Regions from separate parts of the Pseudaminobacter sp. Soil_N_29 genome, predicted to be linked through region 2. Evidence: predicted binding sites of a transcription regulator. Region 2 holds the regulator's gene; the other holds the start of a gene.
The links. The regulator PhoB, encoded in region 2, activates phosphate uptake and scavenging genes when phosphate is short. The targets are predictions, from matches to a motif close to TGTCATNNANCTGTCAT.
Positions count from the first base shown of each region.

Region 1: phnC (phosphonate ABC transporter ATP-binding protein) is a predicted target of PhoB. The motif match lies at 5,625-5,641, and genes of this name have one in related genera.

Region 1 covers NZ_JBDGLC010000001.1:1,123,212-1,139,340, reverse strand. Annotated here, with positions in the region: gene AC3A4H_RS05445 (M24 family metallopeptidase) at 1-1,013, opposite strand, end outside; gene phnE (phosphonate ABC transporter, permease protein PhnE) at 1,091-2,428, opposite strand; gene phnE (phosphonate ABC transporter, permease protein PhnE) at 2,431-3,390, opposite strand; gene phnD (phosphonate ABC transporter substrate-binding protein) at 3,712-4,626, opposite strand; gene phnC (phosphonate ABC transporter ATP-binding protein) at 4,704-5,546, opposite strand; gene AC3A4H_RS05420 (ABC transporter substrate-binding protein) at 5,945-7,255, shown strand; gene AC3A4H_RS05415 (carbohydrate ABC transporter permease) at 7,328-8,233, shown strand; gene AC3A4H_RS05410 (carbohydrate ABC transporter permease) at 8,410-9,369, shown strand; gene AC3A4H_RS05405 (hypothetical protein) at 9,366-9,572, shown strand; gene AC3A4H_RS05400 (ABC transporter ATP-binding protein) at 9,569-10,678, shown strand; gene AC3A4H_RS05395 (ABC transporter ATP-binding protein) at 10,875-11,954, shown strand; gene AC3A4H_RS05390 (M14 family metallopeptidase) at 12,094-13,152, opposite strand; gene AC3A4H_RS05385 (amidase) at 13,268-14,620, shown strand; gene AC3A4H_RS05380 (hydroxyacid dehydrogenase) at 14,843-15,817, opposite strand; gene AC3A4H_RS05375 (FadR/GntR family transcriptional regulator) at 15,824-16,129, opposite strand, start outside.
Region 2 covers NZ_JBDGLC010000009.1:183,663-199,791, reverse strand. Annotated here, with positions in the region: gene pstA (phosphate ABC transporter permease PstA) at 1-397, shown strand, start outside; gene pstB (phosphate ABC transporter ATP-binding protein PstB) at 415-1,239, shown strand; gene phoU (phosphate signaling complex protein PhoU) at 1,287-2,000, shown strand; gene phoB (phosphate regulon transcriptional regulator PhoB) at 2,020-2,709, shown strand; gene AC3A4H_RS20130 (ROK family protein) at 2,727-3,962, opposite strand; gene xylF (D-xylose ABC transporter substrate-binding protein) at 4,153-5,196, shown strand; gene AC3A4H_RS20120 (sugar ABC transporter permease) at 5,455-6,804, shown strand; gene AC3A4H_RS20115 (ATP-binding cassette domain-containing protein) at 6,819-7,607, shown strand; gene AC3A4H_RS20110 (CHASE domain-containing protein) at 7,699-9,357, shown strand; gene AC3A4H_RS20105 (hypothetical protein) at 9,404-9,703, opposite strand; gene AC3A4H_RS20100 (sensor histidine kinase) at 9,821-10,852, opposite strand; gene AC3A4H_RS20095 (DUF1328 domain-containing protein) at 10,989-11,153, opposite strand; gene AC3A4H_RS20090 (response regulator) at 11,277-12,071, opposite strand; gene AC3A4H_RS20085 (NepR family anti-sigma factor) at 12,284-12,472, shown strand; gene AC3A4H_RS20080 (RNA polymerase sigma factor) at 12,478-13,026, shown strand; gene AC3A4H_RS20075 (ElaB/YgaM/YqjD family protein) at 13,222-13,557, shown strand; gene AC3A4H_RS20070 (hypothetical protein) at 13,634-14,095, shown strand; gene AC3A4H_RS20065 (sensor histidine kinase) at 14,142-15,668, opposite strand.

The sequences.
Region 1 (16,129 bases), on a different contig from region 2:
TAGGCTACCGGGTGGTTGGTCATGAGGAACGGCACCTCATGGGTGATCAGCCCCATGCCATGCGCGAAGAAATCCGTATAGGCGGCAACCGGCGATGCCTTCAGCACGCTCTCAGCGTGGGCGATCATATCGCCGCCCTTCGTGCCGGGCTGGCAGTGCGAGAAGGCCGCCTGCTGCACGGCGTCGATCTCGGCCAGCAGGTGTTGCAGCTCCTGGTCCGGCTCGCCCATCACGCCCATGCGGCAGAGGTCGCCGATATAGCCGTGGAAATTGCCGCCGGAATCGAGAGACAGCACCTCGCCCTTGTTCCACGCCTGCGGCGAGACGGCCCGATTGTGGCTGGCGCCGATGGTGATCAGGCAATATTCGAACTGCAGCCCGCGATTGGTCTCCTCGCGGCGCAGCGCCTCCACGATCTCGCGCTTGCTCGCGCCCCCGCGCTGGCCGGAAAACACGGCCAGCATCGCGTCGGTGATCAGCTCCGAAGCCTGCCGCAGCAGGTCGAGTTCCTGCGGCGTCTTGATCGCGCGCAGTCGCTCCAGCGTGCCGGTGGCGTCCACCAGCCTTTCGTTGCCCAGCGCCTGCGCCAGCACGCCATGCGCGTCCGAGGGCAGGAAGGCCGGCTCGATGCCGATGCGCGCGCCCTGCCTGCCGATCTTCTGCAGATGTGCGGCAGCCAGCGTGGCGGCATCCACCGAGCCCCAGCTCGCGGTCTCCACCGTCGGCGTCCAGAACGGGTTGTTGTGATGCTCGCCGCCTTCCATGCGGTTGCCGATATAGGCGGCATGTTCGGGCTGGCCCTTTTCATAGATCAGCACCGGCAGGTAGCGGCTGTGGCCTATCGCATCCATGGCCGAGAAGAAGATGAATTTGTAGCCGCCGAGCAGGTACTGCACATTGTGCTTGGATGTCGCGACCAGCACGTCGATGCCGGCTTCGTCCATCAGCCGGTCGAGCTTTGCGTGGTCGAATGGCGGGTTGCCTTCCCGGGTCGTCCCCGCTGCAATATTCATCGCTTCCCTCCCTGAATGCCGTCACTCTATCTGGTCGGACCAGATTAGGCGAATTCAGGCGAGAGGCAAAGGCAGACTTAGCGTCCCGCGCCGCCTTCCATCAGCCGGCGCCGCAGCGCGTTGGAGATGTTGTCGAAGATGAACACCACGATCAGGATCAGCAGCACCATGTAGGCGACGTTGGCCCAGTTCGAGTTGGTGCGCATGGCTTCCCAGAGCTTCAGGCCGATGCCGCCCGCACCCACCGCGCCGATGATGGTGGCCGAGCGCGTGTTGGATTCCCAGAAGTAGAGCGCCTGGCTGACGAACACCGGCAGCACTTGCGGCATCACGCCATAGCGCTGCACCACCACCGGCGAGGCACCCACCGAGCGCACACCCTCGCGCTGCTTGTCGTCGATGTTTTCCAGCGTCTCGGAATAGACCTTTCCGAGCGTGCCGGTGTCGGTGAAGAAAATGGCCGAGATGCCGGCCAGCGGTCCCGGGCCGAAGGCGCGGGTGAAGAACAGCGCCCAGATCAGCATGTCCACCGAGCGCAGGAAGTCGAAGAAGCGTTTTGTAGCCTGGTTGGCGAAAAAACTCGGCGTGATGTTGCGCGCAGCGATGAAGGCCAGTGGCAGCGCGATGAAGGAGGCGAACAGCGTGCCGACAAAGGCCATCACGATAGTCTGCAGGAGCTTCGTCCAGACGTCGCCGTGCTGCCATTGCGAGTTGTTCCAGATGTTGTCGAAGGCAAGTGCGGCGTTCGACATCTCCGGCTTGATGCGCTCGCCCGACGCGACCAATCCCGCCACTTCCGTCAGATCCTTGCCCCAGAAGGGCGAGCGCGGATCGAACAGGAAGTTCGGCCAGCCCAGGAAGCGGCGGCTCAACGACACGCGCTCGGGCATGACACGCACTTCGCCGGCAAAGCCGAAATCGGCCTTCACCTCGTCTTCGCGCAGCGTCGCCCAGCCTGGCAGTTGCCCCTGCGGCTTGGCGCCTGTGGGTTCGACAACCACCGTCAGCTTCTCGCCGCGATGCTCGATCTCGACCAGCTTGGCATCGGCCACGATGCGGCCAGCCGAACCGAAGTCCACGGTCACCTTCCGGCCGTCCTGCGCCACCCAGTCCGGATCGGGATTGTCGCCAAGCGGCGAGAAGCGCGGCCATGTGACCTTCGCGTCGTCGCCCGAGAAGCGGATCGTCGGCCGCAGGTCATAGGAATACCATTGCCGCGCATAGAGCTCGGCGCGTTCCCATTGGCCACCGCCGATCACCGCGCCGATGGAGAAGAACCACCAGCAATAGACGACATAGACAAGGGTCCCCAGCACGATCAGCAGGGGCAGCGAGCGCTTGAGCAGTGGCCGATGGAACACGTCCGGGTGGCGGCCTTCGATTGCGCTCAGTTCGGCGGCGGAAAGATGCGTCATGGTCAGCGTCCGAAGTCGAAGGATTGCGCGCCCACCAGCTTGCGGCGCAGCCAGGCCGAAAGCTGGTCGACCGAAACGATGGTGACGAACAGCAGAAGGATGATGGCGAGCGTCTTGGCTTCGTGGCCGCGGCCGATGGAAAGCCGCAGCTCCTCGCCGATGCCGCCGCCGCCCACCGCGCCGATGATGGTGGAGGCGCGCACATTGATCTCGAAGCGCAGCAGCGCATAGGACATGAAGTTGGGCATCACCTGCGGCACGATGGCGAAGCCCACGCGCTCGAACCAGTTGGCGCCCACCGCGCGCAGGCCTTCCTCGGCCTTCATGTCGGCGTTCTCGACCACTTCGTAGAACAGTTTTCCCAGCGCGCCGATGGTGTGGATGCCCACCGCCAGGATGGCCGGTATGGCGCCGAGCGACAGCACGGCGGCGAAGAAGCCGGCAATGACGATCTCGGGGAAGGCGCGCACGATTTCCATATAGCGCCGCACCACGAAGCGCAGTGCGCGGCTGGCAACGAGGTTCTTGGCGGCGAGGAAGCAGAGCAGGAAGCCGAAGACGAAGCCGATCAGCGTGGAGAGTGCTGCGATGTTCAGCGTCGCCAGCATCTTGTAGAAATATTCAGGGACGTAGAAGCCTGAGCCGAACAGATAGACGCGGCCTTCGGGGTAGTCGTATTTCAGGCTGCCGTCGAAATAGGGGGAGGGCAGGTCGAACAGCGCGCGCCACACCTCGAGGCCGTCGCGGGGCAGCATGTCGCCGACGAAGTCGAAGAAGTGCGGCAGCCGGTCGAAGAACTTGCCGGCATTGGATTCATTGGCGAACCAGAGCGAGGCGCCGAGCGCCACCGCCAATGCGCCGACGATGAGGGCTGAGTAGAGACGGCGCCGCGCCGCCAGTTCATGCCAGTGCCGCTCGATGGCCATGCCTTCGGCGGACAGGGTGTGGGCAGTCTGGCTCATGCCGTCTCCAACTCAGACTGGGTTTTGGAAAGGATGGATGCTTGGGCAGGGCGATCGCATATGGAATTTCGACCCCCACTCCGGTTTGCTTAGCAAACCACCTCTCCCCCGATCGACGGGGGAGAGGAAGCGCCGTCCGCAAGGCTGGCACCCTTCCTCTCGCCTTTTGAGGGGGAGAGGTGCCGAGCGAAGCGAGGCGGAGTGGGGGTAGGTCGCGCCATGTGCAATTGCCCTACCGCCGCAACCGATTGGCCCTGCAATGAAATGCGGATGAGGGGGCAAGGCCGAAGCCTCACCCCCGCAGCGCCCTTGGGAGGACAATCAGCCGCCGATCTGCGCCTTACGGGCGTCGATGATCGGCTGGTAGAATTCCGGCGTGACTTCGGTGTAGCTGGTGAAGTCGCCGCCCTGGATGGCGGAGAAGCAGGCCGGGTCGGTCTTCGGCAGGTCGACCATGAACTGCTTGAACTTGGTCTTGAGGTCGGCGTCCAGAGCGGTGCGGACGACGATCGGGCCGTTCGGGATCAGCGGCGACTTCCAGAGCTCGACGAAGTCCTTCATGTCGATCATGCCCTTGGACACCATCTTGTGCAGGTTGCCCGAGGTGTAGCCCTCGTCGAAATCGCCCACGCCCGAGCCGAAGGTGGTGCCGGCGTCGAACTTGCCGTCCTTGACGGCGAGCACGAGGTTTTCATGGCCGCCGCCGAAGCCGGTCTCGCCGAAGAATTCTTTCACAGCGACGTTGCCGAGGTCCTTGGGCAGCGAGGTGACCGGGATCAGGTAGCCCGAGGTCGAGTCCGGATCGGCGAAGCCGAGCTTCTTGCCCTTCATGTCGACCAGGGTCTTGATGCCGGAATCCTTGCGGGCGACCATGATCGAGTAGTAGCCCTGCGAACCGTCGGTCTGCACCGTGGTCAGGATCGGCTCGACCGCGTCGGCGTTGGCCAGGTAGATCTTGGCATAGCCCGAGGCGCCGAGCTCGGCATAGTCGAGCGTGCCGCCCAGCAGGCCCTGGATGACGCCGTCATAGTCGGTGGCCGGGAACAGCTTCACTTCCTTGACGCCGATGGCGGCCGGCAGCTTGTCGGCGAGGCACTGGTAGTTGCGAAGGCTGTCGGCCTCGTTCTCGCCGCCGAGGATGCCGACGCGGAAGGTTTCCAGGGTTTCGGCGCGGGCGGCGGTGCCGCAGGAAAGGGCGAGGGCGAGCGCGCCCAGAAGGGCTTTCTTGAGCGACATGGAGTTCTCTCCTGTTAAGTCGGATTGCATTTTCGACTGCTAGCAGCCCTTCACGCGGGCGAGACGATCACGGTCGTTCAGTGCCCGGCAAAGGCGGGCACCAGGCTTCCGGCGGATTCTATTTTGCGCAGCCGCTCGGGGCGGATGCTGGTGGAGGTGATGGTTTCGGAGATTTCCTCGCCATTGGCGTCGGCGCCATAGACCAGGCGCACGGCCTCGCGCGTCAGCTCTTCCGGCGGGCCGTCGAACACCACCTTGCCGCCGGCCATGCCGATGATGCGGTTGCAATAGGCGCGCGCGGTGTCGAGCGTGTGCAGGTTGGTGATGACGGTGATGCCTTCGCGCAGATTGATGTCGCGCAGCGAGTCCATCACCACCTTGGCGTTCATCGGGTCGAGCGAGGCGATCGGCTCGTCGGCCAGGATCAGCTTCGGCTGCTGCATGAGTGCGCGCGCAATCGCCACGCGCTGTTGCTGGCCGCCCGAAAGCGTGCCGGCGCGCTGCAGCGCGGTCTGGGCGATGTCCAGCCGCTCGAGGGCTGCAAGCGCCAGCGCGCGCTCCTCGCGGGAGAAGATGCCCATCAGGTTGAGCGCGGTGGAGCGGTGGTTCAGACGCCCGAGCAGCACGTTGGTCAGCACGTCGAGGCGCGGCACCAGATTGAACTGCTGGAACACCATGGCGCAATCGCGCTGCCAGCGGCGAAGCGTGGCGGCCTTGTGGGCTGACACTTGCCTGCCATCAAAAAAAATCGCCCCATCGGAGGGGTCGATGAGGCGATTAATCATGCGCAGAAGGGTCGACTTGCCGGCGCCGGAGCGACCGATGATGCCGACCATCTGGCCCTGTTCGATTTCGAGCGCGACGCTGTCCACGGCGGTCTTCTTGCCGAAGCGACGCGAGACGTTGCGGATTTCCAGCATGGTGCTTTCCCCGTTTGGCTGTTCCAGCCTCTGGGGGAGTCCGCTAACGGAGCATCATGAAACGGCCGTGTCAGTTGCGTGTCAGTTTTGTTACGCTGCACAGTCGACGGCGAATTTTCTGGTGGCCAACCCACAACTGGTCCTGCCAGATGGAATGACATGGCGGTTCGGTCTGCTACGATACTGCTTTGCCAAAGAAAGCACTTGACGGCTTGGCGCCAATTGGTAATACCAGATTTTGGAGGAGGAGCGGATTGGGCGTCAAAGCCTAAATCGATTTAGAACCGGCGGGATGGCGGTTCCCAAGCAGTGCATTGAGACTACCCGGAGCAGCCAGCGACCATCGGTCCGGCGCGGCTTCGACAAGAAGGTAGAGTGCGCACAAGGGAGGAACTCAAATGCGCAAGACACTGACCGGCATGCTTGCCGGCATAGGCCTGTCGCTTGCCTGCAGCACATCGGCGTTCGCGCAGGAACTCACCATCTTCTGGGCCGAATGGGACCCGGCCAACTATCTCCAGGAACTCGTCAACCTGTACGAAGCCGAGACCGGCGTGAAGGTTACTGTCGAGACAACGCCCTGGGCCGATTTCCAGACCAAGGCCTTCACCGAATTCAACGCCAAGGGCGACGCCTATGACCTGATCGTCGGCGACAGCCAGTGGCTCGGCGCCGGCTCCACCGGTGGGCACTATGTCGACCTCACCGACTTCTTCAACAAGCACAAGCTCGGCGAGGTCATGGCCCCGGCCACGGTGAAATATTACGCCGAATATCCCGGCAACAGCGGCAAGTACTGGGCGATCCCGCTCGAGGGCGACGCCGTCGGCTGGTCCTATCGCAAGGACTGGTTCGAAGACCCCAAGGAAATGGAGGCCTTCAAGGCCAAGTACGGTTACGACCTTGCCGCGCCGAAGGACTGGAAGGCGCTGCGTGACATAGCCGAGTTCTTCCACCGCCCGGACGAGAAGCGCTACGGCATCGCCATCTACACCGACAATTCCTATGACGCGATGGCGATGGGCTTCGAGAACGCGCTGTTCTCCTATGGCGGCGAGCTGGGCGACATGGCCACCTACAAGGTCGACGGCTACATCAATTCCGACAAGGCGGTGGCAGCCCTCGATGCCTACAAGGAGCTCTACAAGTACACGCCCCCGGGCTGGGCCAAGACCTTCTTCGTGGAAAACAACCAGGCCATCACCGAAGGCCTGGCGGCGATGAGCATGAACTACTTCGCCTTCTTCCCGTCCTTGCTCAACGAGGCCACCAACCCGCACGCCAAGAACACCGGCTTCTTCGCCAATCCGCCCGGCCCCGACGGCGACCAGTTCGCCGCGCTCGGTGGGCAGGGCATCTCGATCGTGTCCTATTCGAAGAACCAGGACGAGGCGATGAAATTCCTCGAATGGTTCATCAAGGACGAGACCCAGAAGAAGTGGGCCGAACTCGGCGGCTACACGTGCAGCGCGGCCGTGCTCCAGTCCGACGAGTTCCAGAATGCGACGCCGTACAACAAGGCCTTCTACGAGACCATGTTCAAGGTGAAGGACTTCTGGGCCGTGCCGGAATACGCCGAGCTGCTGCAGCAGCTCAACCAGCGCCTCTATCCGCACATCGTCGGCGGCGAGGGCACGTCCAAGGAAGTGCTCGACGCGCTGGCCGGCGACTGGAAGGCCACCTTCGCCAAATACGGCCGCGGCCAATAGCGGCAACAGAAGTGTCGGAGGGGGCGCAGCCCGCCCCCTCCATCATTTCCGGCATTGCAGGGGAACGACGCCTTGGCGACCGCAGTCATGACAACGCTGGATCCGGGTTCCCGGGCCGCCGCGCGCGGCATGAGCGATCTCTCGATCCGCAACCTCTTCATCATCCCGACGATCCTGTTCCTGATCGTCTTCAACATCTTTCCGCTGCTCTATTCGCTCTATTATTCCTTCACGGACTTTCGCGCCTCGACCAACGCCGAGGCGAATTTCGTCGGCCTGCAGAACTATCGCGAGCTGCTCAATGACCCCTTCATCTGGTCGAACTTTTCCATCACCGCCAAATACGTCATCGTCTCGGTGACCGGGCAGGTGCTGGTCGGCTTCGGGGTGGCACTTCTGCTCAACCGGCAAATCCCCTTCAAGGGGCTTTTGACCACGCTGCTGCTCTTGCCGATGATGCTGTCCATGGCCGTCGTCGGCCTGTTCTGGAAGCTGCTCTACGACCCGTCCTTCGGCATCATCAACCATGCGCTGGGCCTGGGCACCTTCGAGTGGCTCGCCAATCCGGACATGGCGCTCTATGCGGTCGCCATCACCGACATCTGGATGTGGGCGCCCTTCGTCATGCTGCTTTCGCTGGCGGGCTTGTCCGCGGTGCCCAAGCATCTTTACGAGGCGGCGGCGATCGACCGGGCGGGCAGCTTCTACACATTCTTCCGCATCACGCTCCCGCTGGTGGCGCCGATCCTGATGATCGCGATCATCTTCCGCACCATGGAGGCGTTCAAGACCTTCGATCTGGCCTACATCCTCACCAGCCAGCCCACCACCGAGGTCATTTCGATCCGGCTCTACAAGATGGCGTTCCAGGAATGGCAGACCGGCCGCTCCTGCGCGCTGGCCTACATCGTGCTGATCATGGTCATCGCCATCACCAACATCTACGTGAAGTATTTGAACAAGGTGAAGGAGCGCTGAGATGAGGGTTCCTTCGGTCAGTTCTTTGATCGGGCAGTCCTTGCCTTTACCCCCACCCCTTACCCCTCCCCACAAGGGGCAGGGGGATTCTGAGACGCTGACGACCCCCTCCCCCTTGTGGGGAGGGGTAAGGGGTGGGGGTCTGAAGTGCAACGCAACGCCGGGAGGGCGCTGACATGGCCGCAGTTCGCACGCGCGGCGAAGTCGCGCTCAACCGTCTCGCCATCGCGGCCGTTCTGGTCATTACGCTGGTCTTCCTGGCGCCGATCTACTGGATCACCTCCACCGCCTTCAAGCCGCGCAATCTCGCCACCACCGTGCCGCCGACCATCGTGTTCGAGCCGGAGATTTCGCCCTTTGTGAAACTTTTCACAAAGCGCTCGCAGCTTCGCACCGCGCCCACGCCCGAGGAATATGCCGCTGCCCCCTGGTGGGAGCGGCTGATCTTCGACGGCGGCGAAAAGGTCGTGCGCTCGGGCAAGGGCGAGATCCAGCCCTCCGGCTATCCCAGCCGCTTCCTCAACAGCCTCATCATCGCCATTACCTCCACGGCGCTCGCCGTCAGCATGGGCACGCTCACCGCCTATGGCTTCTCCCGGTTCAAGGTGAAGGGCGAGGCCGATCTTCTGTTCTTCATCCTGTCCACGCGCATGCTGCCGCCGGTGGTGGTGGCGATCCCCATGTTCCTGATGTACCGGGCGGTCGGCCTCAACGACACGCATTGGGGCCTGATCATCCTCTACACCGCCTTCAACCTGTCTTTCTCGGTTTGGCTGATGAAGGGGTTCATCGATGAGATCCCGAAGGAATATGAGGAAGCGGCGCTCGTCGACGGCTACACGCGCATGCAGGCCTTCTTCAGGATCGTGCTGCCCGAGGCCGCCACCGGCATCGCCGCCACCGCCGTGTTCTGCTTCATCACCGCGTGGAACGAATATGCCTTCGCGCTGATCATGACCAACCGGCGCGCGCAGACAGCGCCACCCTTCATCCCGTCGCAGGTCGGCTCGGGCCTGCCCGACTGGACCGTGATCGCCGCCGGCACCGTGCTGTTCCTGCTACCGGTCGCCATCTTCACCTTCCTCCTGCGCAACCACCTTCTGCGCGGCATGTCCTTCGGAGCGATCCGCAAATGAGCTGGCGCGCCTTGAACCGGAAATATTTCGAGCCCGGCTCGATCCTGCTCATGGTGCTGGGCATCGCGGCGCTGTGCCAGCCCTGGAGCCTCGCGCTGCATCGCTACGGCGTCACCACGATCCTGATCGGCCTCGTCGGCTTCATGGTCACCTCCAAGATCGCGCCCGAGGAGCAGCAGGCAGACGAGGGGGCGCGGCAGTGACACAGATCGAGCTTCGCGGCGTCGAGAAATTTTTCGGCGCCGTCCAGGTCATCAAGGACCTGAACCTCCATATCGACCACAACGAGTTCATCGTGCTGCTCGGCCAGTCCGGATGCGGCAAGACAACTACGCTGCGTGCCATCGCCGGGCTGGAAACCATCGACCAGGGCGATATCCTGATCGACGGCAAGCCGGTGCAGCACATGAAGGCGTCCGACCGCGACATCGCCTTCGTGTTCCAGTCCTTCGCGCTCTATCCGCATATGAGCGTGTTCGAGAACATCGCCTTCCCGCTCAAGGCCACGCGCAAGAGCAGCAGCGAGGTCGACAGCGAGGTGAGGAGCGTGGCCGAGACGCTACGCATCACCCATCTGCTCGGCCATCGGCCGTCGGCGCTGTCGGGCGGCGACATGCAGCGCGTGGCGATCGGCCGGGCGCTGGTCCGGCGCCCCAAGGCGCTGTTGATGGACGAGCCCATCGGCGCGCTCGACGCCAAGCTGCGCGAGGAGATGCGCGCCGAGATCAAGCGCCTGCACATGAAGCAGGGCTCCACCACCATCTATGTCACGCATGACCAGGTCGAGGCGATGAGCCTCGCCGACCGCATTGTCATCATGCATGAAGGCGTGCTGCAGCAGATCGGCAGTCCGGCCGAGGTCTATGCCTATCCGGCCAATCTCTTCGTGGCGCAGTTCGTCGGCAGCCCCGTCATGAACGTCACGCCCGCCTCGGTCTCGTCCGAAGGCGGCCAGGCCCGCGTCACCGTCGACGGCGCGCAGCAGGGCTTTTTCTTCCCCGCTGAACTGCTCGGCCGGCTCGACGGCCTGAAAGCCGCCAATGGCCACCTGGCGCTGGGCATCCGGCCCGAGGGCGTCATCGTCCGGCACGAGGCGCATGACGGTTTTCTGCCGGTCGATGCGCAGCTCATCGAGCCGCTCGGCGCCTACGATATCGTCGACCTCAAGGTCGGCTCGCAGACACTGCGCGCCCGCACCCGGAGCGGTTATGTCGCCAATGCCGGGGCGCGGGTCTTCGCCCGCCTCGACCCGGCGCAGGCGCATTTCTTCGACACGAAAAGCGGCAATTCGCTGGGGGTGAGGCTGTGATGGCGAGAAATTCGACCCCCACTCCGTCTCGGCTTCGCCTCGACACCTCTCCCCCGTTCGACGGGGGAGAGGAAGGGCGCGGTGCACGCGGCCGGCCTTTCCTCTCCCCCGGGCAGGGGGAGAGGTGGTTTGCGCAGCAAACCGGAGTGGGGGTGCTTGCCTCTTTGAACGATGTCGATCCGGAGAACACCTGACCATGGCCCATATCCGGCTCGAAAACATCGTCAAGAAATTCGGCGCCCATGTCGCACTGAAGGGCCTCGACCTCGAGATCGCCGATGGCGAGTTCTTCGTCCTGCTCGGCCAGACCGGGGCGGGCAAGACCACCACGCTGCGCGTCATCGCCGGGCTGGAAAAACCCGACGCGGGCAGGATCCTCATCGACGGCACCGATGTCGGCGCCTGGGGGGCGGCCGAGCGCGACGTGGCGCTGGTGCTGCAGCAATATTCGCTCTATCCGCGCTACACGGTGCGCGAAAACCTCGAGTTTCCACTCAAGCCGAAAATCCGCCGCCTCGACCAGGCCGAGATCGACGAGCGCGTGGCGCGCGTGGCCAAAACCTTGCGCATCGAGCACCTGCTCGACCGCAAGACCGACCGGCTCTCCGGCGGCGAGATGCAGCGCGTCTCCATCGGCCGCGCCATCGTGCGCCAGCCGCGCGTGTTCCTCATGGACGAGCCGCTGTCGGCGCTCGACGCCAAGCTGCGCGAGGCGCTGCGCACCGAACTGAAGAACCTGCAGGTCAATCTCGGCGCGACATTCCTGTTCGTCACCCACGACCAGATCGAGGCGATGTCGATGGGCGACAAGATCGGCGTGCTCAACGAGGGCCGCCTGGTGCAGACCGGCACGCCGCATGAGATCTACAACAACCCGCTCAACACTTTTGTTGCCCGTTCAGTCGGCTCGCCGCCCATGAACCTCCTCGACGGCGAGCTGCGCAGCGGCCGCGCTGTCATGTCGGAGCCGGGCTTTGCCTTGCCCTATGACGGCGCGGCCGCCCTTGCACCTGATGGGCGCGGCCTCACCTTCGGCATCCGCCCGGAGGACCTGCATCTGGAATCCGGCGCGCCGGTGGAGGCCAGGGTGCACGACGTGGAAAACCACGGCGTGGAAAAGATCCTCACACTGCGGGTGGGCAACGCCATGCTGCATGCCACCGTGCCCGCGCGCACCGACGTGGCGCTGGAGGAAGCGGTGCGCTTTGCCTGGAACCCCAGGAAAGTAGTGCTGTTCGACCGCGCCAGCGGTATCAGCCTGCGCCACGCCGGGTAGGTTCTCTACGACGAGCCAGGCGGCACGCGGTTCGAAAATCTGCCGGAGCAGGCATTTCCCGAAAGCCGAATTCCCCCGCTTTCGGTCTGTTCCGGGTTTGGCGCCCCGCGCGAAGGCCCCTCGCGCGGGGCTTTTTTGCCTAGTCCTCCAGCGCGCCGGACCGCGCATCGGCGCTGCGGGCCACGCCCACCAGCTTCACCAGGTCCTCGCCGGCGCGGATCGAGCGGGTGGCGCGGCGGGTCAGGATAAAGCCGTCCTGCGGCGCCAGCACTTCCACGCGGCCGCCTTCCTCGCCGGGTGCCGCCACGATGGTCGCCAGCCGCTGGCCGGCCTTCACCCGGTCGCCGGGCTTGACGTCGTAGAGGATCGCGCCGGCCGCCGGCGCGGGCATCATCTCGATATGGTCGATCGGCGCCACCTCGCCTTTGAACGCCTTCGGCGTCTCCACCGACTTGTCCTCGATCACGCCGCGCGCCACCAGAAGCCGGTAGAGCCCTTCGGCGTCGGCCTCGGCATGGCCGGCCTCCACGTCGAGAATGCCGCGATATTCCACAGTGGTCACGACGCGGCGCTCCAGCTTCGCCTCCGCGGCCGGCAGCTGCAGATAGGGGCGCAGCGCCGCCTCGTCGAAGGAGGCGCCGGAAGCGTCGCTCCACAGCACCACCGCGTCCACACCGATGCAGGCGGCGCAATCGGCCATGGCCGGCCACAGGTCGCTCTGGATGTAGAGATAGGGCAGGCCCTCGTCGTCGCAGTGCAGGTCCAGCACGATCTCGTGGCCGAGCGAGAGCTTGATCAGCCGTGCTTTAAGCTGCTCGTCGGCGTTCAGCGGCGTGTCGTCGCCCGGCAGCAGGCTGGCGTCCGGCCTGTCGATCAGTGGGAAGTCGCGGTTGAAGTTGGTGCGCGTGCCGAGATGGAAGCGCCCTTGCGTAGCGCCGAAGAACTGCTGCGCGCGGCCCACCGGGTTGGCGCGCGGCACGATGGTCAGGTTGCCGCGCACGCGGCCCTCGGCCTCTGCCTTGCGCAGCTTCGGCATCAGCGCGTCCACCGCCACCACGCCCGGCAGCTCGTCGCTGTGCAGTGCGGCCTGGATATAGGCGTTCGGCGCGTCCGGCGCCGAGCCCGCGATGCGGAAGACGGGAAATTCGTAAGTTACCCCGTCGCCATTGCCCCTGATCGTCTCGATCGTCTTCTGCATCGTGCTTTTCCTTGGTCCTGCGTTCGCCTTGACCGGATGCCCGAAAAATGGGAACCGGTTTCCCCAAAATGCCGTGGTTGGATAGCTGGATAGCGCCCCTTGGAAGGGAACGCCGATGCCTCTTTTAAACAGCCGCGCCGGAGCGAAGCAAGCTGGGGGAGCCATGCAGTCTAGCCGCGACCGTCTCGAAGCCGTCCTGGCGCGCCTGTCGGCCCGCGCCGGCGAGGAGCGCGTCTTCACCCGTGTCTATGCCGAGGCGGCACGTGTCGCGGCAGACGCCGCCGATGCCCGCCGCAGGGCCGGCGTGTCGCTGGGCGCGCTCGACGGCCGGCTCGTCTCGATCAAGGACTTGCTGGATGTCGCAGGCGAGCCCACCCTGGCCGGCTCGGCCATCCGCCGCGAAGCGCCGCCTGCCGCGCGCGACGCGCTCGTCGTCCAGCGCCTGCGCCGCGCCGGCGCCGTCATCGTCGGCAAGACGGCGATGACCGAATTCGCCTTCACCGCCGTCGGCACCAATCCGCATTTCGGCACGCCGGGCAATGCGGCCGATCCCGCCCGCATCCCCGGCGGTTCTTCCTCGGGTGCCGGCGTTTCCGCGGGCGAGGGCACCAGTGAGATCGCCATCGGCTCGGACACTGGCGGCTCCATCCGCATCCCGGCCGCGCTCAACGGCGTGGTCGGCTTCAAGCCCACCGCGCGGCGTGTGCCGCTCGATGGAGCGTTTCCGCTGTCCTCCACCCTGGATTCGCTCGGGCCGTTGGCCAAAAGCGTGACCGACTGCGCCTTGGCCGACGCCATCATGGCCGGCGAGGAGTTTTGCGCCCCGCGCGCCGTGCCGCTTGCAGGCCTGCGCATCGGCCTGCCGCGCGGGCGCCTGTTCGGGGACATGGAGCCTGCGGTCGACGCCGGCTTCCGGCACAGCCTGCACCTGCTGGAAACGGCCGGCGCCCGCCTGGCCGACCACGGCATAGACGATCTTGTCGACTCCATGATCGACGCCACACGGGGCGGCTCCATTGCCGGCATCGAGGCGGCCGCCGTGCATGCCGACTGGCTGGCCGATCCGGCTCTCGCGGCACAGGTCGATCCGCGCGTTGCCGAGACGCTGGCGCGCCGCGCCACAGTGCCTGCGGGCGCCTACATAAGGCTCATCGAGCGCCGCGCGGCGCTTGCCCGCGCCATGGACGAGCGCCTGGCGGAAATCGACGTGCTCGCACTGCCGACCACGCCCATCGTCGCCCCGCTCATCGCCTCGGTGGAAAACGATATCACGGCCCAGAACCGCACAGACGATCTCGTGCTGCGCAACCCGCAGGTCGCCAACCAGTTCGATCTCACCGCGATTTCGCTGCCCATGCCGGGCATGGAACTTCCCGGCGGGCTGATGATGTTTGCCCGCCACGGCCACGACCACCGCCTGCTCGCGATAGCGACTGCCGTGGAGGCGGCGCTGGGCAAGGCGGGATAGGGCGGGGCGCAAAAGGGGGGCTTGGCTTGCTGGCGACACACGGCAGCATTGGTCCCCAACCTGCCTCGGACTGCCGGTGGCGAGTCCGAGGCCTGGGTCCCCGGAACCTCCGCACGTCGCTTCGCGCGTGCTCCGGCCCGAGGACGACGGATTTGAGGCTTCCGTCATACCCTCACGTCGCTTCGCTCGTGCTTCGGCCCGAGGATGACGGATTGAGCGCCGCTACCCCGCAAACCGCCGCCGATAATGCTCCACCGCCTCGGGGTTGCGCAGGTTTATGGGCAGCTCGCCGGAGAGCACCCGCACCGCTTCTTGCGCCGCGCCCACCCCCATGCGCTCCATGCTTTCCTCGGTGATGCCGGCCATGTGCGGCGTCACGATCACGTTGGGAAACGAAAAATACGGGTGGTCGGCCGGCAGCGGCTGGGTGGCAAAGACGTCGAGGGCGGCACCGCCAATGCGCTCCTCGCGCAGCGCCTCGATCAGTGCTTCGTCGTCCACCACCGGCCCGCGCGCGACATTGATAAGCAGCGCGCCGGGCTTCATGCGGGCGATGCGGTCGCGGCTCATCAGGCCGGTGGTCTCCGGCGTCAGCGGGCAGCACAGCACGACAACGTCGCTTTGCTCGACAAGTTCGTCGAGGCCGACGAAGCGCGCCCCATCCGGCAGGCTCTTTTCGCTGCGGCTGGTGGCCAGAACGTCGAGGCCGAAGCCGTGCCGGGCGATGGAAAGGACGGCGTGGCCGACGCTGCCCATGCCGACGATGCCGATCGTGCGGCCGGCAAGCTCATTGGTGAGGTTGGCGTGTTCGCGGCCGGCAAGCCAGCCCCGCGTGCGCAGGTCGCGGTCCATGGCGCGAAAGCGGCGCAGCAGCGAAAGCGTGACGAAGATGACGTGCTCGGCCACCGAGCGGGCATTGACGCCCGGCACGTTTGCCACCAGCACGCCGGCTTGCGTGGCCGCCTCCACCGGAATCATGTCGAGCCCCGCGCCATGGCGGATCGCGGCGCGCAGTTTTGGCGCGTTGGAAAACAGAGCGACCGGCAAAGGGGCACGCACGATGACGATCTCGGCGTCGGCCGCCTCGCGGGTCAATGTGGCGTCATCGAGCGCCGAAGCGATCTTGAGTTCGCCGGCATCGGCGAGGATGGCGGTTGCCTTGGGGTGCAGCGGATGAGTTGAGAAGATCACCGCCACCCCGCGTCACTCCCGCCCGGCGCCGGTCGAGTGCCCGGTCTCTGCGGGCGCGCCGGCTTCGGTGCCGGCGATCAGGCCCTTCCAGTAGCTCTCCGCGCCCTGCAGATGCGCGCTCATCAGCGCCTGGGCGAGGTTGCCGTCGCGGCGCAGCAGCGCCTCGTAGATCTGGATGTGCTCGGCATGCGATTTGCGGCCGCGCTCCGGGTCGTTGAAATAGATCGGCAGGCGCTGCTCGCCCATGACGTAGTAGACGCTGCAGATCCGGTGGAAGACGCTGTTCTTGGTCGCCCGCACGATCTCGAGGTGGAAGTC
Region 2 (16,129 bases):
CATCATCGCGACCCGTGCCGCCCTCGCCGCCGTGCCGCCCTCGATCCGCTCGGCCGCCCTTGGCCTCGGCGCCTCCAAGATGCAGATGGTGTTCCAGCACATATTGCCGCTGGCAACCCCGGGCATCCTCACCGGCACCATCATCGGCCTGGCGCGCGCGCTGGGCGAGACGGCGCCGCTGCTGCTGATCGGTATGGTCGCCTTCGTGGCCGACTATCCGGCGACGCCGCTGGAACCGGCGACCGCATTGCCGGTGCAGATCTACATGTGGGCCAACGAGGCCGAGCGCGCCTTCGTGGAGCGCATGTCGGGCGCCATCATCATCCTGCTCGTGTTCCTGATGGCCATGAACATCACGGCCATCGTGCTGCGACGGCGTTTCGAGCGGCGCTGGTAGGCGAAGGATGCTTTAGTATGAACATCATGACGGAAGTGGCACTCGAGAACGCGGTGAACGACAAGATGAACGGTACGCCCAAGGAAATCATCAAGATGCGCGGCCGCAAGGTGTGCGTGTTCTATGGCGACAAGCAGGCGTTGTTCGACGTCGACCTCGACGTGCGCGAAAACCAGGTGACGGCGCTGATCGGGCCTTCGGGCTGCGGCAAGTCGACCTTCCTGCGCTGCCTCAATCGCATGAACGATACCATCGACAGCGCCCGCGTGACCGGCCAGATCACGCTGGACGAACAGGACATCTACGACAAGAGCATCGACGTGGTGGAGCTGCGCGCCCGCGTGGGCATGGTGTTCCAGAAGCCGAACCCGTTTCCGAAGTCGATTTACGAGAACGTTGCCTATGGCCCGCGCATCCACGGCCTCGCCCGCAAGAAGGCCGACCTGGATGCCATCGTCGAGACCAGCCTGAAGAAGGCCGGCCTGTTCAACGAGGTGAAGGACCGTCTCAACGAGCCGGGCACCGGGCTTTCCGGCGGCCAGCAGCAGCGCCTGTGCATCGCCCGCGCCATTGCCGTTTCGCCCGAGGTGATCCTGATGGACGAGCCGTGCTCGGCGCTCGATCCGATCGCCACCGCGCGCGTGGAGGAACTGATCGACGAGCTGCGCCAGAACTACACCATCGTCATCGTCACCCACTCCATGCAGCAGGCGGCGCGCGTATCGCAGCGCACGGCCATGTTCCATCTGGGCCAGCTGGTCGAGGAGGGCGACACCGACAAGATGTTCACCAACCCCGACGACAAGCGCACGCAGGACTACATTACCGGCCGGTTTGGCTGACCCGCGGTTGATCCGCACGCCGGACAAAGGATTGCATAGACATGATCATGGGCAAACACACCGTCACGTCCTTTGACGAGGAACTGGGGCACATCGACCGGCTGCTGCGGGACATGGGCGATCTGGCCGGCGCCATGGTCTGTGGCGCCATCCGGGCGCTGGTCAATTCCGACAATGCGCTTGCCCAGCGGGTGATTTCCGACGACGCGGTGATGGACGCGCGCCAGCGCGAGCTGGACGACCGCGCCATCACGCTGATCGCCAAGCGGCAGCCCATGGCGCAGGACCTGCGCGCCGTGGTGGGCGCGATCCGCATGGCCGGCGACCTGGAGCGCATCGGCGACCTTGCCAAGAACATCGCCAAGCGCGTCGGCGCCGTGGGCGAGAGCGCCACGCCCCGCAGCCTCGCCCATTCCATCGAGACGATGTCGGACATGGTACTGGAGCAGATCAACGGCGTGGTCGACAGATATGTGACGCGCCAGCCCGAAGGCCTGAAGGCGCTGCGCGCGGCGGACGAGAACATCGACGTGAAGTACACCTCAGTGTTCCGCGAGCTGCTGACCTACATGATGGAGGATCCGCGCAACATCACCGCCTGCACGCATCTTCTGTTCTGCGCCAAGAACCTGGAACGCATCGGCGACCATGTCACCAACATCGCCGAGAACGCCTACTATGTGATGACCGGCCAGCAGCTGCCGCCCAACCGGCCGAAGTTCGACGAGACCTCGCTTTCGGCGCCGGAATCGACGACCTGAGCGGGAGACCGGAAAAGTGATGATCGCCCCAAAAATCATGGTGGTGGAGGACGAGGAGCCGCTGGGCGTCCTGCTCCGCTACAATCTGGAATCGGAAGGCTACCAGGTCGAGGTCGTGCCGCGCGGCGACGAGGCGGAAATCCGCTTGCAGGAGAACGTGCCCGACCTTCTGGTGCTGGACTGGATGCTTCCGGCGGTCTCCGGCATCGAACTGTGCCGCCGCCTGAGGATGCGCCCCGAGACCGAGCGCCTGCCCATCATCATGCTGACGGCGCGCGGCGAGGAGAGCGACCGCGTGCGGGGCCTTTCCACCGGCGCCGACGACTATCTGGTCAAGCCGTTCTCGACGCCGGAGTTCATGGCGCGGGTGAAGGCGCTGCTGCGCCGTGCCAAGCCCGAGGTTCTGTCCAGCGTGCTGAAGGTGGGCGACATCATGCTCGACCGCGAGGCGCACCGCGTCTATCGCGGCAAGAGCGAGATCAAGCTCGGGCCCACGGAATTCCGCCTGCTGGAATTCATGATGCGCCACCCCGGCCGCGTCTTCTCGCGCGGGCAGCTGCTCGACAATGTCTGGGGCGAGACGATCTATATCGACGAGCGCACGGTGGACGTGCATGTGGGCCGGCTGCGCAAGGCGATCAATCCCGGCAACCTGCCGGACGTGATCCGCACCATCCGAGGCTCGGGCTACGCCATCCGGGAGGATTGAGCCCGGCTGGCCGCGGCTCAGGCCGCCCCCGCGGCGCTTATCAGGGCAGGGCCGGGCGCGAAGATCTCCCGGTCGACGAAGGTGAGGGCGTTCATTGTGCAGCCTTCGCGGATCAGCGGCCGTTCGTTCGGCAAGGTGTCGAAGGAGATCGCCTTGTTGTGCTGGCCGCCCGCGGTCTTGTCGATAGCTGAGCGCAGCGCCGGCTCGATGAGGTCGAAGGCGGTCGCGCCGATGCCGACCAGCGCGACGGGCGCGGGGTCGATCAGCGCAAACAGGCTGCCGAGGCCGAAGCCGATGGCTTCGCCGGCGATGCGGAAGGCTTCGCGCTCCGGTCCATCGGCTGCCCGCGCCCTGTCGGCCATGGCGCGTATCTCCTCGTCCGAAATGTCGGCCAGCGGCGCCTGGTCCTCGCTTTCCCCGCGCGCATTGCGCCAGATGGCGTAGTTGCCGGCATAGGCTTCCACGCAGCCGCGACGGCCGCAGCGGCACAGCGCGCCATCGGGCCGGTGGATCATGTGGCCGAACTCGCAGCCCGACGATTGCGTGCCGGTGAAGAGTTCCCCCTTCAACACCATTCCCATGCCGATGCCGTGCGAGAGCAGGATGGCGATGAAGTCGTTGCGGTAGCGCTCTGGCTTTCGCCAGCGCAGCGCCACCGCGATCATGTTGCAGTCGTTCTCCACGGTGGCGGGGATGCCGGTGGCGGCTTCGAGCCGGTCGGCGAATTCGAGATCCGCGTGCGGGGTGATGGGCGACCACAGCATCATGCGCGATCCGGCATCGGTGATGCCCTGCACGGCCATGCCGATGCGCAGCACGCGATGGCCGGCGGCCCGGCGGGCCTCGACCTGCCGGCGCACCATGGCGACGCAGTCGCCGAGCAGCGCTTCGCGCCCGGTGGCCAGCGTCTCCAGCCGGCGCTCTTCCGATGCGACCACCTGCCCGGCGTAATCGACCACGGCGACCGACAGGAAATTGAGCGACAGCACCACGGTGATGACTTCGGCGGCTTCCGGGGCGAGGCCGAGCGCTACCTGCGGGCGGCCGCGCTTCGAGCTTGCGGCTTCAGCCGCCTTTTCGGCGAGGATGCCTTCGGCGATGAGGTCGGCGGAAATGGCCGAGATGGTGGAATGGCTGAGGCCCGTGGTCCCCGCGATCTCGGTGCGGGACGGCTGGCCCGCGCGCCGCACGGCCGCGATGACCATGGCGCGGTTGCGCTTGCGCAGATCGTCGTGACGGATCGCCACCGGCATTTCGGCATTTCCTCCCGGAGCCTTGTTGCGCTGCGCAGATTCCAGTTCGCGTGCGCCGCGTCAACCTTCGGCGGGATGTTGACAGAACTTCAGGGTTACGACACTATTTTTTCGAGGTTCGAAATAATAGCCTCGACAAGGGCCCCAGGCCATCGTCATCGCGCCCTGGAGGGGGCGCAGGGAGGAAATCATGAAGATGTTTGCAACCGCCTTGCTGGCGGGTGTCGCGCTGTCGGTGTCGCTGGCAGGCGTGGCGCAGGCGAAGGACAAGATCATCGGCGTTTCCTGGTCGAACTTCCAGGAGGAGCGCTGGAAGACCGACGAAGCGGCGATCAAGGCCGCCCTCGAAGCTTCGGGCGACAAATACATTTCCGCCGACGCCCAGTCCTCGGCGGCCAAGCAGCTGACCGACGTGGAAAGCCTGATCTCGCAGGGCGCCAACGCGTTGATCATCCTGGCGCAGGACGCCAGCGCCATCGGGCCGGCGGTCGAGAAGGCCGTGGCCGAGGGCATTCCGGTGGTGGGCTACGACCGCCTGATCGAGAACAAGGATGCCTTCTACCTGACCTTCGACAACAAGGAAGTCGGCCGCCTGCAGGCCAAGGCCGTCTATGCCGTGAAGCCCGAAGGCAACTACGTCTTCATCAAGGGCAACGGCGCCGACCCGAACGCCGACTTCCTCTTCGCCGGCCAGATGGAAGTGCTGAAGGAGGCCATCGACGCCGGCAAGATCAAGAATGTCGGCGAGGCCTATACCGACGGCTGGCTGCCGGCCAACGCCCAGAAGAACATGGAGCAGTTTCTGACCGCCAACGACAACAAGGTTGACGCGGTGGTGGCCTCCAACGATGGCACCGCCGGTGGCGCGGTGGCGGCGCTCGAGGCACAGGGCCTGGCCGGCTCGGTGCCGGTTTCGGGCCAGGACGGCGACCATGCCGCGCTCAACCGCATCGCGCTCGGCACGCAGACCGTGTCGGTGTGGAAGGATTCGCGTGAGCTGGGCAAGGCCGCGGCCGAGATCGCGGCGCAGCTCGCCGACGGCAAGAAGATGGATGAGATCCCGAACGCGACCAAGTGGTCGGATGGCCCCAACAAGGTCGAGATGACCTCGGTCTTCCTCAAGCCGATGCCGATCACCAAGGACAACCTCAACGTCGTCATCGACGCCGGCTGGGTTTCCAAGGACGTGGTCTGCCAGGGCGTGAAGGCGGGGTCGGTCGCAGCCTGCGACTAGGCCGGACGCTTGCCACAAGGCTCGTTCGGTTCCGCACGGGGCGGGCAAGACGCGGCCGCCTGCCGCTGTCCGGCTCGTTGGACGCCGCGGTTTGAGGAGAAACCGCGGCGTTTCATTCGCCGCCGCATGCCCGGTCAGGCGCGCGGCATTCAGTTCGTACAAAGTGCCTCTCCGGAAAATCGATTCCGTGTTTCCAAGGGCGTGCGCTAGGATGATGTCCTGAGACCGGCGCAAGACCGGACCGGGCGGGAGGGTGTCATGACCGAAGTGACAACGCAGGAACCCGCGGCGCAGGACACCGCCGGGCACGGGCTTGCGGACCGGGCGCGAGCCTCGGAGGCCGGGGCCATCGGGCGTTTCCTGCAGGCGACGGAACTCGACACGCGCATGCTGGGCATGGTCGGCGCGCTGCTGCTGATCTGGATCGGCTTCCACATACTGTCGAACGGCCTGTTCCTGACCCCGCGCAACCTTTGGAACCTTTCGGTGCAGTCCTCGTCGGTCGCTGTCATGGCGACGGGCATGGTGCTGGTCATAGTCACGCGAAACATCGACCTCTCGGTCGGCTCGATCCTGGGCGTATGCGGCATGATCATGGGGGTGACCCAGGCGATCGTCCTGCCGCGCTTCGCCGGCTATTCGCTCGGCGATCCGTCGATCTGGATCATCGCGCTGGCGGCCGGCCTGACTGTCGGCCTCGCCATCGGGGCGCTGCACGGCTTCATCATCGCCTATCTGGGGGTGCCCGCCTTCATCGTCACGCTGGGCGGGCTGCTGGTATGGCGCGGCGCGGCCTGGTGGGTGACCAGCGGCCAGACGGTGGCGCCGATGGACGCCACCTTCCGCCTGATGGGCGGCGGGCCGGAAGGCGCGATTGGCGCGACCTGGAGTTGGGTCGTCGGCCTCGTCGCCTGCGCGGCGGTGATCCTGATGCTGGTCTCGGGCCGCAACCAGCGCAAGCGCTTCCGCTTTCCGCTGCGCCCGGTCTGGGCCGAAATGTTTCTGGGCGTTGTCGCCTGCCTCGTCATCCTGCTGGCCGTCTGGGTGGCCAATTCCTACCCGTGGCCGAGCGGCACGGTGAGGAAATATGCCGAGGCCAACAACATCGCCATTCCCGATGGCGGGCTGTTCATCGCCCATGGCATCGCCATTCCGGTGCTGATCGCGATCGCGGCCGGCATCATCATGACCTTCATCGCCACCCGCACCCGCTTCGGCCGCTATGTCTTCGCCATCGGCGGCAACCCGGAGGCGGCGGAACTGGCCGGCATCAACACCCGCTGGGTGACGATGAAGATCTTCATGCTCATGGGCTTCCTGGCGGCCATCGGCGCGGCGATCTCCACGGCGCGGCTGAACGCGGCCACAAATGCGCAGGGCACGCTGGACGAATTGCTGGTGATCGCTGCAGCGGTCATCGGCGGCACCTCGCTTTCGGGCGGGGTCGGAACGGTGGCGGGCGCGATGCTGGGCGCGGTGCTGATGCAGTCGCTGCAGTCGGGCATGGTGCTTCTGGGCATGGACACGCCGCTGCAGAACATCGTGGTCGGCATCGTGCTGGTCGCGGCCGTGTGGCTCGACACGCTCTACCGCCGGCGCGTGCAGTGAAACCGGAGGGCATGATGGACCAGATGCGCACTCCCCTCGTGGAACTGAGGAACATTTCCATCGCCTTCGGCGGCATCCGCGCCGTCGACGATGCCTCGGTCGACCTGCATGCGGGCGAGGTGGTGGCGCTGCTCGGGCACAATGGCGCCGGCAAGTCGACGCTGATCAAGATCCTGTCGGGCGCCTACCGGCGCGATGCCGGCACCATCCTCGTCAATGGCGAGGAGGCGGCGATCGGCAATCCGCGCGATGCCAAGAGATACGGCATCGAGACGATCTACCAGACGCTGGCGCTGGCCGACAATGTCGATGCCGCCGCCAACCTGTTCCTGGGCCGGGAACTCAGGACCGGTTGGGGCACGCTGGACGACGTGGCCATGGAGGCCGAGGCGCGCAAGGTGATGGGCAGGCTCAACCCGCGCTTCCAGCGCTTCAAGGAGCCGGTGAGCAAGCTTTCGGGCGGCCAGCGCCAGTCGGTGGCGATTGCGCGGGCGATCCTGTTCAACGCCCGCATCCTGATCATGGACGAGCCGACGGCGGCACTCGGGCCTCAGGAAACGGCGCAGGTGGGCGAACTGGTCAGGCAGCTCAAGGCCGACGGCATCGGCATCTTCCTGATCAGCCACGACATCCACGATGTCTTCGACCTCGCCGACCGCGTCTGCGTGATGAAGAACGGGCAGGTCGTGGGCACCGCACGCACGCACGACGTTACCAAGGACGAGGTGCTCGGCATGATCATTCTCGGCAAATGCCCGCCCGGCGCGATACCCGGGCCGGGGGCCATGGCGCGCGCGGCATAAATGGCATCGGCCGAATGGTTGATGCCGCTTAGAACCGTTTCCATGGCCTCGTCGTTGCAATAGTCTTATCACCCCTTAAGAAGGGTTTGATATGAGCGACGGACAAGCCCGCCCTGTGAAGAAGGTCTTTTCCCTTGCGGCGTTCCTGGCTGTAGCGCTTGCCAGCCTGGGAATGGCGGGCTTCGCCTATGTCGCCTCCAAGGAGGCCGCCCGGTTCAAGTTCGAGGCGGTCGTGGACGACGCGATGAACCGCGTCGAGGGCCGCCTGGACCTGCAGCTTTCGCTCTTGCGCTCCACCCAGGCCTTTCTGCAGGCGCGGGGCGGGGAAATGTCGAGCGCGGAGTTCACCGCCTATTTCGCGGCGCTAGACGTCCCCGAGAATTTCAAGGGCCTGCACGGCATCGGCCTGCTCGGTCTCGACAAGCACGGAAACGAGCGTTCGCTGGAAAGCCGTATCGCGGAAGTCCACGGCAACGCGATGCCGATACACCCGCCTTCGACACAGCAGTGGCGCACGCCGGTTCTGCTGTACGAGCCGCTGCAGAGCAATCATCTCGACATGATCGGCTATGACATGTTCACCGATCCGGCGCGTCGTTCGGCCATCGAGCTGGCGGTGCAGTCGGGCGAGCCGCGGGCGACGGGGCGCGTGCTGCTGGGCAAGGAAAGCCATGGCAGCGATCTCGTGCCCGGCTTCCTGATCTTTGCCAGCGTGGACGGCAACTCCGGCCCGCAGGAAACGGCAGCCGACCCGGGCGCTGTCTCCGGCCTGGTCTATGTGGCGTTCCGCACCGGCGACCTCTTCCAGGCGGCAATGGGCGCCCCGCCGCACCTGCCGGTCGCTGCCGAGGTCTTCGACGGCACGCCGGAGGACAAGAACCTGTTCTACCGGTCGCGGGACGAACCGTCCCCGGCCTATGGCCGCGACTTCCAGGTGGTGCGGACCACTCTGTTGGGCGGACGGCCGTGGACCTTGCGCTTCCGCCCGACCAATGGCTTCTCCGAGCCGACCTCGCCGAGCATACCGGTGATGCTGGGCGTGGCGGGCCTGCTGCTGGCCGGCGCGATGGCCATGATTGCCCGCTACCAGGAGCGCGCCTATGAGGCGGCTTCGCAGCTTCACGCGACGACCGAGAAGAGCCTGCTGGAGCGCGAGCTGATGCTGCAGGAGATGAAGCACCGGATCAAGAATTCGATCAGCCGTGTGCTGGCGATCGCGCGCCAGACGGCCGTGCATTCGCAAAACCTCGACGAATTCTCCGCTTCCTTCTCCGACCGCCTGCAGGCGATGGCCGCCTCCCAGGACATGCTGACCCGTTCGCGCTGGCAAAAGGCCGACCTGCGTGAACTGGTGGAGATCGAGCTCCGGCAGGTCTTCGGCAAGGAACTGCCGGACGAGATGCTGTCGGGGCCGCCCGTGCTGCTGGACGAGACGATGACCCAGGCTCTTGGCCTGACTTTCCACGAACTGGCGACCAATGCGCTGAAATATGGCGAGGTCGGCGAGTCGATGTCCGCCCTGACCGTCAAATGGTCGGTTTCGGAGGGAAGGGAAAGGCGCCTCCACCTCGCATGGGCCGAACACAGCAGCAGGCCGATCGAGCTGCCCAACAGGATAGGCTTCGGAACCAAGCTGATCGACATGAACATCGAACGCGAGCTGAACGGGTCGATCCAGCGCAGTTACGGCCTTGCCGGCCTGGAGGTAAAGATCGAAATTCCCCTTACGGATGCGCCGGAAAGCTTCTAGGCAGGACGATCACGAGCTTGGATCAGAGCAGCCCGGTCCGGAACCGCTAGAAGCCGGACATGGCGACCGCATCGGCTTCCGCCCCATAGATCGACGCCGTCAGGCCCTCCTCCAGCGAAACGCTCCAGGCCAGCTGGGCGTCCTCTTCCTCCATGGCCGGATCCACGGGCACGCATCGGGCAAACACACGCGGCTTGCGGCCCTGCCAGTCCTGCAAGGCGAAGGGCAGCGCGCTTGCACATTCCTCGGCGGTTTCGAACAGCGGCACCGGCGCCGGCAGCTCGCCGCATTGCTTCAGATCGCCCGAACAGCCGATGATCAGCAGCAGTGCAGCAACGTGTTCCATGGGGTGTCTCCCTTCCGCAGGGGAAACGACTGGAAGCGCCGCAAAGTTCCGCCCTTCGGGAATGAAAACCGTCACCCGTTCGTCGGAGACCGCCTGAAATGGGGGAGGCCGGCCCGCCTATTCGATTTCGAAACTCTCGGCGGGGATCACCAGTTCGTAGCGGAGCCGACCGCTGTCCATCTGGAAGCTGGCCGCGCCGTTGAGCGAGGTGGGTACGACGCGCTCAAGCGTCACGCTGCCGAAGCGCTTCTCGTTGCGAGCCTGGTCGGCGCTGATCGCCTCCGTCCATGCAAGCGACAGCGAATTCTCGCCGTCGCCGTCCGGCACGAGCCTGGAGGCAACGGTGACGAAGCCGCCCGGCTTGGCGAGCGCGCCGTAATTGGCCGAATTGACTGCCAGTTCGTGCAGGGCGAGCCCGATATGCAGCGTGGCATTGGGATTGAGATAGGGATTGATGCCCTCGAACACGACGGCATGCCTGATGTCGGCGCTGTATCGGCCGACCTGACTGAGTACGAGCTCGTGCAGGTCGGCGCCGCGCCAGTTGGACGACGTGACCAGGTCCTGCGACGCGGCGAGCGATTGCAGGCGGCCGCGAAAGCGCGACAGGAATGTTTCGATCGAGCCCGAATAGCGGCCGGTTTGCGTGGCGATGCTCTGGATGATGGCGAGAAGGTTCTTCGAGCGGTGGCTGAGTTCGCGCAGCAGCGCCCGCAGCGTCTGCTCCCGGCGCCTGTGCTCGGTTATGTCCACGGCGGTGGTGATGAGGCCCTGGACAGGCCTCTCGGGGCCTTCCCTGTCGGGATCGATCCAGATTTCGAACCATCTGGCGCCTTCGTCCTGCGGAACGCGGATTTCCAGGCGCATCGGCTTGCCGCTTTCAAGGACGGCCCGCTTGGCTGCGGCCATGCGTTCGGCCTGGATGGCGGGCAGGAAGTCGGCGTCGGTCTTGCCGGCCGCAGCGTCGGAGGTCCAGGAACTGGGGAGGTTATGGGCCCACAGGACGCGAAGGTTGTTGTCCTGGTAGATCGCGGCCACGCCGGCATTGTGCATGGCCTGAACGAGCCCGCGGGCGACAACCGGCGCTTTCGGAACGGCGGTCTGCCTTTCCTTGCCGTCTTTCCCTTGCCCGCTGGCCGTTGTGATCATCGTCCAACTATCCCCAGCGCAGGTTGAACGATTTCAATCTGTGATGGGTTTCCCGCTAGATACCCTTGGTAGGCTTGTGCTCTCGAATGCTTCCCCCGGACCGCCTCCGCCCGCGTAGCGGACGGAGGCCTTCCCGCTAGGCCCTGCGGAAAAGACCGGCTATCAGCGAGATTACAAGGAACGCCAGGAAAATGAAGAAAAGAATTTGTGCGATACCAGCCGACGTACCGGCTATTCCGCCGAAGCCCAGGGCACCGGCGATAATGGCGACTACGAGAAATACGAGGGCCCAATACAGCATCTTTCATCTCCCTTTCGTAATGCTGGAGAAACGTGCACGCACGCGCTTGGTTCCAATCGCGCCCTTATAGCGAAAAAGGCCGCCACGGGGACGGCCTTTTCAACATGTCTGTGCCGGAGGCTCTCAGGCCGCGGCCTTGGCCTGGCGGTCGAAGAAAAGTGCCTGGCTTATCAAGGCCTTGACCATTTCCGGGTTGAACGGCTTGGTGACAAGGAAGGCAGGCTCGGGGCGTTCGCCGGTGAGCAGGCGCTCCGGGAAGGCGGTGATGAAGATCACCGGCACCGGGGTGGCGGCGAGAATCTCGTTGACCGCGTCGATGCCGGAGCTGCCGTCGGCGAGCTGGATGTCGGCCAGCACCATTTTCGGCCGCGCCTTGGCGAACATCTCGATCGCCTCGGCATGGGTGCGCGCCGTTCCGACGACGCGGTGGCCGAGGCTCTCGACCATCTGCTCGATGTCCATCGCGATCAGCGGCTCGTCCTCGATGATGAGGATGTCGGTTGCGACCTGGCGCGAGATCTCGTTGCTGGCCTGCGACAGCAGGTCGGCGAACTCCGCCTCGTTGACGCCGAGGATTTCGGCCGCCTCCTCGTGCGTGAAGCCTTCCACGGTGACCAGCAGGAACGCCTGTCGCGGCAGCGGTGACAGCGCCGTCAGATTGGCCGCGGCGCGCTGCTCCCAGGCCGATTCCGCCTTTTCCTGCGGCACGCGGATGGCAACCGACGTGAAGAGGCTGGCGAAGACCTTGTAGAGCGCGATGCGATCGCTGGATGCTTTGGGAAAGATGCTTACATCTGCGATGATGGCTTCGAGCACGGCCGCCACCAGGGCGTCGCCGCTTTGCTGCGATCCGGAGACCGCACGTGAGAAGCGCCGCAGATAGGGCAGATGGGGGGAGATGGTAGCGGATAGACTCATGATAGGATGTTTCCCTCGCATGACCTCAGAATTGATAATTTGAAACACCAGCAGGTTCAACGACGCACGTCCCAAAAAGTTCCGCTCGATTGGAACGAATCTGGCCGATGGGCGTTAGAAACAAAATTGGGCAGCCGGGGAGCGGCTTCGTGCGCTTTGCTTTCAGGAAGATGACGAGCCGCTCGGTGGGTAGAACGGGACAAAACTACAGCATGACAAAACAGCAGACTGCCGCCTTGCACCAGGAGGGCTCGGGCGACCCACTGGGGGCAAATTCAGAAATTGGCCGCAAACTGAAGCAATATTATGATCAGCTGTTAACTGACGAGGTGCCGGAGCGTTTCACCCAGTTGCTGTCGCAGCTGGAGGAAACAGAGCCTCTTCAGAAAGGGAAGGGTTGATCCGCATGGCCGTTTCCCCCGCCTTCAAGAAGGATCTGCTCGGAGCAATTCCAAACCTGCGCGCTTTCGCGGTCTCTCTCACCCAGAATGCCGACAAGGCTGACGATCTGGTGCAGGAGACGCTGGTCAAGGCCTGGGACAAGCACGAGAGCTTCCAGATGGGAACGAACCTCAAGGCCTGGCTGTTCACCATCCTTCGCAATGAATTCTATTCGCAGATGCGCAAGCGCGGGCGCGAGGTTCAGGACAGCGACGGCGTGATGACCGAGCGGCTGGCGGTGCACCCCAGCCAGCACGGCCTGCTCGACCTCAAGGACTTTCGCGGCGCGCTGGAGCAACTGCCCCAGGACCAGCGCGAGGCCATCATTCTCATCGGCGCCTCCGGATTCTCCTATGAGGAGGCTGCGGAGATTTGCGGCTGCGCGGTCGGAACCATCAAGAGCCGGGTGAGCCGCGCCCGAAACAGGCTCCAGGAAATCCTCGACATCTCCGGCGAGGCCGAATACGGCCCCGACGCGATTTCTGCGCAGGTGACCGGGTCGAACGCCGCCTGAAGCGGCCGCACTCGGCGTCCAAGCATGGGAGCCTGCGGGCTCTTGCGCGCGTTGGCGCGCACGCGCCGCATGGCCCTTGTTCAGTGCAGTTCGTGCCGGAACCTTTGCGGCGGCCAAGCCGTTACCAACTCGTCACCAACAAGGAGTTGAAACATGGCCGCAGCCCCAGGCAAAACCGACAAGCCCGAAACCGGCATGAGCCCAGAACTGGAAGCCAGCACAAGCGCCGACCTGGGCGTCGGCACGAGCGCCGAGCTGGATGCAGACATCCGCCAGTTGCGTGCGGACATCGCCAGGCTGACTGCACAGCTGAACCTCACCGGCGAGCATACCTACAGCACGGCGCGGCGCGCCGCGCGCGAGGGCGTGGAACAGTTGCGCCAGCAAGGCGAGGCCGCGATGGAGGGCCTGCGCAGCAACGCCAGGGACATCGAGGAACAGCTGATGGCCACGGTGCGCGAGAAGCCGGTCACTTCGCTGGCGGTCGCGGCGGGCCTTGGTTATCTGCTTGCGCTGATGTCGCGTCGCTAGAGTTCGGACCTGCGTTTAACCAGTTTTGACGAGATCAGTCGGTCCTGTTTTAGGCCGCGACGGAGGGGGAAGAGTGATGATCGCATCGCTGATCGCCAGTTTCGCTTCCGGCGAAACGATGTATGTGTTGCGCCGCGCACGCCGCGCGGCGATCGCATTTGTGCTTGCCGGTGCCGCCATCTTGTGCGCGCTCGGCTTTTTCATCGGTGCCGGTTACATCTGGACCGCCCGCAGGCTGGGATCGCTGGAGGCGACCCTGGCCTTCGGCGCCGGCTTCCTGGTGCTGGCCGGTATCGTGCTGCTCATCCACAAGCTGATGGGCGATGGCGGGCGCCTCCAGCGCGAGATCCGGCGCCGCAACAAGGAGCTGACAGCGGTGGCTGCCGCGTCGGCGCTTGCCGTGCTGCCCACATTGCTGCGTAGCCGGGCCGGGGTGGGGGTTCTTCTCATGCCGGCGGCGGCGTTGCTGGCCCACGCCATCTATCGCGAGAACGCGGCCCGGCCGCCAAGAGATACAGGTCCCCGAGGCGAGGGCTGAGCGACCGCACCCGCGCGGCAAGCGGCGGCGCCCACGGCGCCGCCAGTCAAAGCAATGTTTCGTCCAGCGGCATGGAGATCTCCGCCCGCACGCCTTCGGGCAGGAATTCGTGCCTCACCTCGCTGGACAGGATTTTCGACAAGCTGCGCCGGATGAGGATGGAGCCGAAGCCGTGGCGCCGCGGCTGCTCCACGGGCCGGCCGCCGCTTTCCGTCCAGGTCAGCACGAGCCGTCTGGAGAGCCGGCCGCGCTCGATCTCCCAAACCAGATCCACCACGCCCTCCGGGCTGGCGAGTGCGCCATGCTTCAGCGCGTTGCTGCCGAGTTCGTGCAGGATGAGCCCGAGCCCCAGCGCCTGGTCGGGCGACAGCAGCAGGTGCTCGCCCGAAACCCTGATGCGTGGGTTTTCGGCGTCGTCGAAAGGCATCACCTCCAGCCGGACAAGCTCCGCGAGCGCGATGCCGCGCCACTCGTAATCGGACAGCAGGTTGTGCGCCATGCCGAGCGCGCGCAGGCGGGCGCTGAAGGCCTCGAGGAACTCGCCGGGCTTTTGCGCGTGGCGCACGGTCTGCGTGGCCAGGGCCTGCACCGTGGCCAGCGTGTTCTTGACCCGGTGGTTGAGCTCGCGCAGCAGCAGGCGCTGGCGCTCCTCGGCGGCCTTGCGCTCGCTGATGTCGAAATTGACGCCGAAGACCAGGGTCGGCTCGCCGTTCTCGTCGCGTTCGATGACGCGGCCGCGCGCGGCCAGCCAGCGCGTGGGATGCACGCCGGCGATGCGGTATTCGCCTATATAGTCCTGACCGCTGGCCAGAGCGGCGCGGAATTCCGCCTCGGCCTTCTTGACGTCGCGGCGGTCGATGGCACGGAAAATGCGCCGGGCGGTGAGGCGCGAGGAGGCCGGCAGGTCCAGAAGTTCGGCGAACAGCGCGTCGCATTCGATGGTGTCGGTGCGCACGTCCCAGGCCCAGCTGGCCAGTGACGATGCTTCCACGGCAACCACGCGGCGCTCCATCTCACGGGCAAGCGCCGCCTGGGCTGCCAGGCCGGCGTGGTTTTCCTCTTTCAGCTTGAACAGGCTGGCGGCCAGGGCGGCGAGCGCCTGCAACTGCTTGAGAAGCGCTTCGTCGGGCCGCGGCCGCGGCACGGTGTCCACGACGCATAATGTGCCGATGGGCTGCCCCGAGACAACGATGGGCACGCCTGCATAGAAACGCACGCGCTTGCCGGTGACCAGCGGGTTCACCGCAAAGCGCGGGTCGGCGCTGGCATCGGGCACGACCAGTACCTCGTCGCCGGCGATGGTGTGGGCGCAGAAGGACAGTTCGACGGGTAGTTCGGCCTCTTCCATGCCGACGCAGGACCGGAACCACTGGCGTTCGGCGTCGACAAGGCTGATGAAGGCGACGGGCGTTTCCATCAGCGAGGCGGCAAGCCCGGTCAGGCGGTCGAAATCGGCGTCGCCTGCCGCATCGAGCACGTCGAGGCCGCGCAGCACCGCGTTCCGCCGGTCGTCATTCACCGCCAGCAGAACGTCGGTCGGCAACTTCTGTGCTGTGTTCAGTGTGCCCCGCACGCTCAGTCCTCTTCCGTAGCATTTCTATGCCTGTGAGGCAGGCTTGAAAAGTGCTTCCGGCTGCAAACCGGGCAGCGTGCGAGCAGAGAGGGGCTGAAGGTCAATTTTCCATTCCGGCGGATGTGCGTGCGGCGGGCCTGGTGGGGACGGCGATGGCAGTTGTGCGGAGGTGCGCTTGTCATGCGCGGCGTGCCGTCAAGCACGACAACGAAATGCATTTTTCGGTCTCCAAACGCGCGGAAGGGCAGGCCGTCCCCGACCCGCCCAATTGAAACTTTGCCTGCGGAAAATGCGGCAGCTGGCGAATGGTTCCGCCCGTTGGCACGAGTGCGACAACCTGCCCGGCAGCACGGCCGCCAGGAAAAAATTCGGAACCAGCCCTTTGGTCACGACGTTGTGAACACGTGATGCCGCGCCTGGTGTTCCCTGCCACGGTCAGACCAAGCGCGGCAGTGCATAGG